2 regions of the Pseudalkalibacillus sp. R45 genome follow, and region 2 is predicted to be linked to the other one. Evidence: a T-box and tRNA genes for the amino acid it is inferred to sense, from the RefSeq annotation. Region 2 holds a T-box; the other holds one or more tRNA genes.

The links. A T-box is a leader RNA that pairs with one kind of tRNA and senses whether it is charged. The one in region 2 lies ahead of argS (arginine--tRNA ligase), so its partner is inferred to be a tRNA-Arg.
Region 1: it encodes a tRNA-Arg, which carries the amino acid that the T-box ahead of argS (arginine--tRNA ligase) is inferred to sense. The anticodon was not compared.

Annotation. Positions count from the first base shown of each region.
Region 1 covers NZ_JBQQCL010000005.1:221,441-225,571, reverse strand. Annotated here, with positions in the region: gene ACTWQL_RS11860 (GerMN domain-containing protein) at 1-546, shown strand, start outside; gene rph (ribonuclease PH) at 789-1,532, shown strand; gene ACTWQL_RS11850 (XTP/dITP diphosphatase) at 1,542-2,135, shown strand; gene ACTWQL_RS11845 (metallophosphoesterase family protein) at 2,159-2,674, shown strand; tRNA gene ACTWQL_RS11840 (tRNA-Gly) at 2,756-2,829, shown strand; gene ACTWQL_RS11835 (hypothetical protein) at 2,846-2,980, shown strand; tRNA gene ACTWQL_RS11830 (tRNA-Arg) at 2,987-3,063, shown strand; gene ACTWQL_RS11825 (hypothetical protein) at 3,401-4,131, shown strand, end outside.
Region 2 covers NZ_JBQQCL010000013.1:64,417-68,547, forward strand. Annotated here, with positions in the region: gene ACTWQL_RS18590 (LTA synthase family protein) at 1-1,497, opposite strand, end outside; T-box leader at 1,727-1,937, shown strand; gene argS (arginine--tRNA ligase) at 1,999-3,690, shown strand; gene ACTWQL_RS18600 (VOC family protein) at 3,711-4,115, shown strand.

The DNA of each region.
Region 1 (4,131 bases), on a different contig from region 2:
AAAATCAATGGTGAAGATCAGAAAGTGATGCCGGTCAATCAAACCCCGATCGGTGAGAACATGACGCGTGCAGATGGTATCAACATCGAAACAAATGGGGTTGTCGATGTCACAGGCAGCAAGACTGTTACAGTTTATTTTATTAGTCAAAATGGTGACGATCAATTCTATTATGTTCCGGTTACAAGGAAGGTGAATTCAAATGAAAACCTCGTAAAGGCGACTGTCGATGAATTATTGAGCGGTCCATCCCTCCAATCCGGGCTGTTGACGGATATGAGGAATGAGGTTGAACTTGTAAGTGCACCAGTTGAAGAAGATGGTGTCGTAACACTCAATTTCAATGAAGCGATATTAGGAGAAGCTAAGAATACCGCAATATCTGATGCGACGCTTAACTCACTCGTATTGTCGTTGACCGAAATTACAGGAATTGACAAGGTACAAGTTAAAGTAAATGGCAAAAGTGAAGTGGTTCGTGAGGATGGGAAACTATTGACAGAACCTGTGTCACGACCTGTCAATGTAAACACTGTAGAATTTTAAAATGAATAGATCATGTAATTATGTTACGATAGAAAGAGTCAGGGCGGTGTTCAGCCGCCTTTTTCTCATTTAAAGAAAGTATAAATACTTTCTTCAATATAAGGGCAACTAAGCTCAGCCTGCGCTAAGGCTTGGATTTGCCAAGTTTTCTTTTTTTGTCGTGTAAAATGACCAAAAGCATACTTTGTTATTTGACTTGGTCATACTAATCAATAGTGTGATGCAAAGAGGAGGAATAATCAATGAGAACAGATGGAAGAACGAATGATCAGTTACGGAAAATACATATCGAAACGAATTATATTAAACACCCGGAAGGTTCTGTATTGATTTCTGTTGGGGATACGAAGGTGATCTGTACAGCGAGTATCGAGGACCGTGTACCGCCTTTTATGAGAAATCAAGGGAAAGGTTGGATTGCAGCTGAATATTCAATGCTTCCTCGCGCGACAGAGCAACGGAACATCCGTGAATCAAGTAAAGGGAAAGTATCAGGACGGACGATGGAAATTCAACGATTGATTGGTCGTGCACTGCGATCGGTTGTTGACCTTGATAAAATTGGAGAGCGCACTTGCTGGATTGATTGTGATGTGATCCAGGCGGATGGTGGAACACGTACGGCAAGTATCACTGGAGCATTTGTAGCAATGACGATGGCTTTCAACAAACTCATTGAGCAGGATGTCATAAAAAAAATGCCGATAAACGAATTTTTAGCAGCTACATCTGTTGGGGTCGTACCAGATTCCGGAGAAATTTTGGACCTCTGCTATGAAGAGGACTCAAAAGCACATGTAGATATGAACGTAATCATGACTAGTGGAAAAGAATTTGTAGAGCTCCAGGGTACAGGTGAAGAGGCTACGTTCTCTTATAATCAGTTACAAACGATGCTTGAATTAGCGGATAAAGGAATTACAGAACTCATCGAACATCAAAAGGCTGCATTAGGGGATACCCACCTTTTGATCGTAGATAAGTAGGTGATTGAAATGGATAAAATCATCATCGCTTCCCATAACGAGGGGAAGGTCAAGGAATTCCGCAAAATGTTCGAAGAGTTTGGAATCAGTGTAGTTTCTCTGAGAGATTTGGATTTTCATGAAGAGATTGAGGAGACAGGGTCTAGTTTTAAAGAAAACGCAAGCATCAAAGCAGAAACAATCGCAAAAAAACTTCGTACGCCAGTCATTGCCGATGACTCCGGGTTGGTCATTGACGCACTCGATGGACGGCCAGGAATCTTTTCGGCACGATATGCAGGTGAAGAAAAGAATGATGAAGCCAATATCGAAAAAGTACTCGTTGAATTGGAGTCTGTCTCAGAAAAAGAACGTAACGCCCGATTCGTATGTGTTTTAGCAGTGGCCCAACCGGGGAAAGGAACGAGTAGTGTCGAAGGAAAATGTGAAGGACTCATTCTGAACGAGAGAAGGGGCACGGATGGATTCGGCTATGATCCAATCTTCTATGTTCCTTCAAAAGAAAAGACATTAGCTGAAATGACCCCTGAGGAAAAGAACAAAATCAGTCACCGTGCAAATGCACTGCGTGAATTACGAAACACTTGGTCTGAAATCTTTTGAAATCATAAAAGGAGGACCTCACAATGAACGTTCTACTCGTTAGTGATAGCCATGGTCTTACCAAAGAACTGAAAGAAGTTGTCGAACTGCATAAAAACCAGGTCGATGTCATGGTTCATTGCGGAGACTCTGAACTACCGTCAGATGATGAGGGGCTTAAACCTTTTTACAATGTCCAGGGGAATATGGATTTAGGGCATGATGAATTTCCTAATGAAACCCTTATTGAAGAACAAGGATTTCGCTTATTCGTTACCCATGGACATTTATACAATGTAAAAATGTCCTATATGAATTTGGCTTATAAAGCTGAGGAACAAGGAGCGGATCTAGTGTTCTTCGGCCACTCCCATGTTGCAGAATCATTCGAGCAAAATGGAATGGTTTTTGTGAACCCTGGCAGCCTTCGTTTACCAAGAAATCGTCGCGAACGGACGTATGCAATTTGCGAGTGCAAAGACCGCAGTCATATCAGAGTACGATTCTTTGAATATGATGGTGATGAATTGACCGATTTATCAACAGAATATGAACTCTAGTGGAAATGAGCCCACGATCAGAAAGAAAACCATTGACATTTCAATCGGAATTCGATATATTAATTATTGTCGCTGATTGATGCGGGTGTAGTTTAGTGGTAAAACAAGAGCCTTCCAAGCTCTGGTCGTGGGTTCGATTCCCATCACCCGCTCCATTTACACCTTAATATCATGTCTCTACATTATGTCCCAGTAGCTCAGCACGGTCGAGTATGCTTCGTCAGTGATGACAACAGCGTACCGATTGAGCCACATCTAGTCAAACATTCTGAAATCGGGACGACAAAAAATGAATGTGCTTCTTGATATCATGTCCCAGTAGCTCAGCAGGATAGAGCAACAGCCTTCTAAGCTGTCGGTCGGGCGTTCGAATCGCTCCTGGGACGCCATACTTAATACATACTAACGCTTCCTTTGCTTAAAGCTGGGGAGCGTTTTTTTACCATAAAACGAATAGAGAATTGACTTTAAAAAGCTTCATAAAACCACTTAAGCGTGAAAAATTGGACCTGAGTGTCCGTATGAATGCTTCATAAGACACTTCGAGCGCAAAAAACAGGTAAAAGCTGCACCATAACGCTACATATGAAACCCCCTAGTCCGGTACTCCTTTGAATAAAACAGCAAAAATAACTGTAATATAGAATTAATATGTAAACATTTGTTTTTAGGAAGTTAAACTGCTAAACTTGCTTTAAACGATTGATAAAAAGCGGGGAGATTGTTTTGGAAAAAGACCATAAAGGGCCGCGTGACAGTAAAATCGTTTACTTCCCAAACCTTACTGCAAAGCTTGTGAACAAGGGAATGTCAGCCCTTAAACAAAAGAAATATAAAGAATCGCTGAATTTTTTCCGCCAGCTGATCGAAATGGATCCTGATCACCCACAAGGCAACGTAGGAGTAGTCTTGAGCCTGGTTGAGTTAGGTGACCTAAGAGAGGCAAAGGAAAAATGTGACGAGATTCTCAAAAAAGACATCGGTGAGTATTATGATGTCCTTCAAATTTACATATCGATCCTCATCCAATTAGGTGATTATGAAGAAGTCGTAGAAATTCTCGAAGCTGTCATACAAGAACAAAGCTTGCCGCCGCAAATGGCCGAAAATTTCTACCAACTTTTATATTTCAGCCGAAAGATGGCAGAGGAAGAACCGAGTGATGACTTTGTTTTTGAAACGAAATTCTCCGATCAGGAACTTGATCATCTTTCAGAACAATTAAAGTCTTCGGACTCGAAAAAACAATGGCAAGCTGTCCAATCCATAGAAAAGCCAGATCAACCGACTGTCCGCCACGAGTTGAAGAATTTTCTTACATATCCCGATGCCAATCCATCGTTAAAGACCATCGTCTTACAGATGTTGAAAGATGGGGACGCATCAGAAACAATCCGTATACATAAATTCGGCAAGACGATGAGTGTTAGTCCCGATCAACTACATGATATACCGGA
Region 2 (4,131 bases):
CAGAGGAACACGTTGTAACTGGACATTATCATAAGGTGTGATTTCTTTATTGAATACCTGGGCCATCGCATTGTTATGCTGTTCGGATATACCATAATGGTCCCCGTAAATGATAATGATCGAATCCTCATACAGACCCTCATTTTTCAATTGTTGCACGAAATTTTTAATCGCCTCATCCGTATAGCGGACAGTGACAGGGTAACGATCAACGATAGGATCTCCCGTATCGAAAGTGGGGATCATTTGATCTTCTTCACTGAATTTGAATGGATGATGGTTTGTCAATGTGATGAATTTAGCATAAAACGGCTGTGGAAGATCCTTTACATATTTCATCGATTGGTCGAAGAAAGGCTCATCCTTCAATCCGTAATTGATTTTGTTCGTTTCATCAATCGAATAATACTGTTCTGCATAGAATTGATCATAACCTAAGGACTGATACATGATGTCCCTATTCCAGAAGCTTTTATTGTTTCCATGAAAGACAGTGCTGAAATAGCCATGTTTCTTGATGATTTCAGGTGTTGCATAATATTCATTCAATGCATGTGTTTGGAAGACAGCTCCTCTTGGCAAAGGATACAAAGAGTTTTCAATCAGAAACTCAGAATCAGATGTTTTTCCTTGACCGGTTTGGTGATAAAAGTTGTTAAAGTAATAACTATCCTGGATGAATTCATTGAGGAAAGGTGTAATTTCCTTCCCGTTGATTTCTCTTCCAATCACAAACTGCTGGGTTGATTCCATTGAAATCATTATGATGTTCTTGCCTTCAGCAATCCCATGCAAATCTTCATTCGGCTCTACTGATTTATGCGCTGTATACTGATTGACCTCCACGATATCCACGTTATCCGCTAAAGCCTTCTGAGCAGATGTTTTAGACTGCAAAACGAGGTCGTACAGATGGTAATTGTAAGTACCAAGGTTTTTTACAAGCAGTTCCCGATCAAATGTCCGTGTCAGTAATTCCGGTCTTTCAGATTCTGCAAGACCAAGATTGACAGCTAGGATCACAACAGCGGTTATCAGTAATTTATACAGGGTGGCTTTCGGATAAGCTGTTTGCTTTAGGTGGCCGCGCTTGTATAAGAAGTGCAAGAGAATGAGGTCGGCAAAAAAGATAATGTCATACCAATAGGTTTGTGCAATGACACTGTTTCCGATGTCCCCGACGTTATTCGTCTGGAATAAAACAGGGACAGTGATGAAATCATTGAAAAACCGATAATACAATGTATTGGCATACAGGATGATTGAAAATGAAGCTGCAATGATCAAGGTGACTCGATTACGCAGGCGGGTTGGGAAGAGAAAGACAAGTGCTAAAGAAAAAAGCACAGAACTAAGAGGATTGATTACCAGGATCAATTCTTGTACCCAATTGCTCGTCTCTAGGTTGAAGCATATTTTATAAACGAAATAGGTTTTGATCCACAGCAGAAATGCTGTAATGATCACGCTATCGTAATTTTTGATTCGCTCTTTCATAATTGCAACCTCCTAGTTGACACAAGCGCACACTGTTGCATAATCCATACCTCTTTTATAGACGAGCAAATGAACAGAAAGTTCCGTATTTCTTTTAAATGGCGTTCATTCCGAATCTTCATAATAACAAATTTTGTTAATTTATTAAAGTTATAGGTCCCGCAAAACTCTTCCTCATTTACTATTGCCATTTATCGTGAAGATGACTATAATAAGAAAAAATTAACAACGAACTTTCTTGAAGAGGAGAGTAGATATCAGGTGATCCTGAAAGCGAACTGGAGTTGGTGGAAGTCCAGTATAGCCTGTTATTGAACCGCACCTCGGAAAAGCTTTTTTGAAAGCGAGTAGGAAAAGCCGCCGCCCTGCGTTATGGGGACAAAGTTGGTTCTTAATGTGGAACAAGCAGAGTGGTACCGCGGGATAATCTCGTCTCTCATTTAATGAGAGGCGTTTTTTTTATTGAATGAGCCTTAATTGAAAAAGAAGGAGTGAATGGCCATGACAATACAGCAATACACAGCCCAACATTTAGAGAAAGTGATCGATCTTCCGGCAAGCGATATCGAAAAAAACCTGGAAGTACCACCAGACCGATCTTTAGGAGACCTTGCCTTTCCATGTTTTATACTAGCAAAAACGTTTAAAAAATCACCGGTTCAAATTGCCCAAACATTAGCAGAAGATTTGAAGGGGTCAACCCACTTTGAACGAATAGAAGCTGCAGGACCCTACCTGAACGTTTTCTTGCCTAAAAAGCAACTGACACAAGCGGTCATTTCTAAGATTTTAAAAAATGGACAGTCATATGGAAGTGAAACGACGAATAAAGGTACTATTACCATCGATCTCTCATCACCGAACATTGCCAAGCCTTTTTCCATGGGGCATTTGCGCTCAACGGTGATTGGTAATGCAATTGCCAACATCGCTTCCAAAAAAGGATACCAGCCGTTCCGTATCAACCATCTAGGGGATTGGGGCACACAATTCGGAAAACTGATGACAGCCTACACCAAGTGGGGGGACGAAACGGCCGTCAAGAAAAGTCCGATTAAGGAATTGAACACTCTGTATGTTAAATACCACGAAGAAGTGAAGGATAACCCTGATCTTGACAATGAAGGAAGAGAATGGTTCAAAAGACTGGAAGACGGAGATGAAGAAGCGAGAAAATTGTGGACCTGGTTCAGAGAAGAATCCTTACAGGAGTTCCAAAAGATATATGATTTACTTGATGTGCAATTCGATTCGATGAATGGGGAAGCGTTCTACAATGATAAAATGAAACCCGTCGTAGAAGAGCTCAGCGAAAAGAAATTGTTAATTGAGTCAGAGGGGGCGATGGTGGTCGATCTTTCAGAGTTCAACCTTCCGCCTGCCCTGATCCAGAAAAAGGACGGTGCCTCTCTTTATGCGACAAGAGATCTGGCAGCGGCTAAATACAGAAAAACAACCTATCAATTTGTGAAATCTTTGTATGTCGTTGGTCACGAGCAATCCTTGCACTTTGAACAAGTGAAAAAAGTCCTTTCAAAAATGGGATATGCATGGGCAGATGACATGGATCATATTCCTTTTGGGATGATCCTGCAAGATGGAAAGAAAATGTCTACACGAAAAGGGAAGACGGTATTGCTTGAAGAAGTCCTTACTCAAACCATTCAGCAGGCAAAAGAAAATATCGAGAGTAAAAACCCGACGTTGGAAAATAAAGAAACGGTTGCAGAAATGGTGGGAGTCGGCGCAGTTATTTTCAATGATTTGAAACAATCACGATTGAACAGCGTCGAATTCGATATTACAAGCATGCTCCGTTTTGAAGGAGAAACTGGCCCTTATGTCCAATATTCACATGCACGTGCTTGTACGTTGTTAGCGAAGGGAGAATGGACGATTGAGGAACCAGCAGCTTCTTATGATATCGACGAACCGTATTTATGGGAGATCATCCTGACGCTTGAGAAGTTTCCTGGTACGCTGGACCGGGCTTTGAAGGAATATGAACCGTCGATCATCTCACGGTATTTGATCGAGTTGTCCCGATACTTCAATCAATATTATGGGAAAGTACGGATCCTGTCTGGAACGAAAGAGGAACAATTGGCCCGGTTGAATGTAGCAAAAGCTGTGACGGTTGTGTTGAAGGAAGGACTTCGGCTGCTTGGCATCAAGGCGCCGGAGAAGATGTAAGAAGGGGTGATCGATATAAAATGAGAAGGAAGAAGGGTCTCATCCATCACATTGAACTATATGTCTCTGATCTGGAGAAAACGATTGAGTTCTGGGGATGGCTTCTTCCGGAGCTCGGCTATTTCGAATATCAGAAATGGGGTAAGGGACGAAGCTGGAAGCTGAAAGATTCTTATATCGTATTCGTCCAAGCTGAAAAGAAATACCTTGACGTTCCGTACCACCGCTGTCGGGTCGGTCTCAACCATTTAGCCTTTTATGCGGAATCCATGGATCAAGTCGATCAGCTGACGGATGAATTGAAGAAAAGAGGCGTGACGGTTTTATATCCGGATCGTCATCCATATGCAGGTGGATCTGACCATTACGCCGTCTATTTCGAAGATCCCGATCGGATCAAAGTTGAACTCGTAGCACCATTTTGAGGAAAAAGCTGAAAAC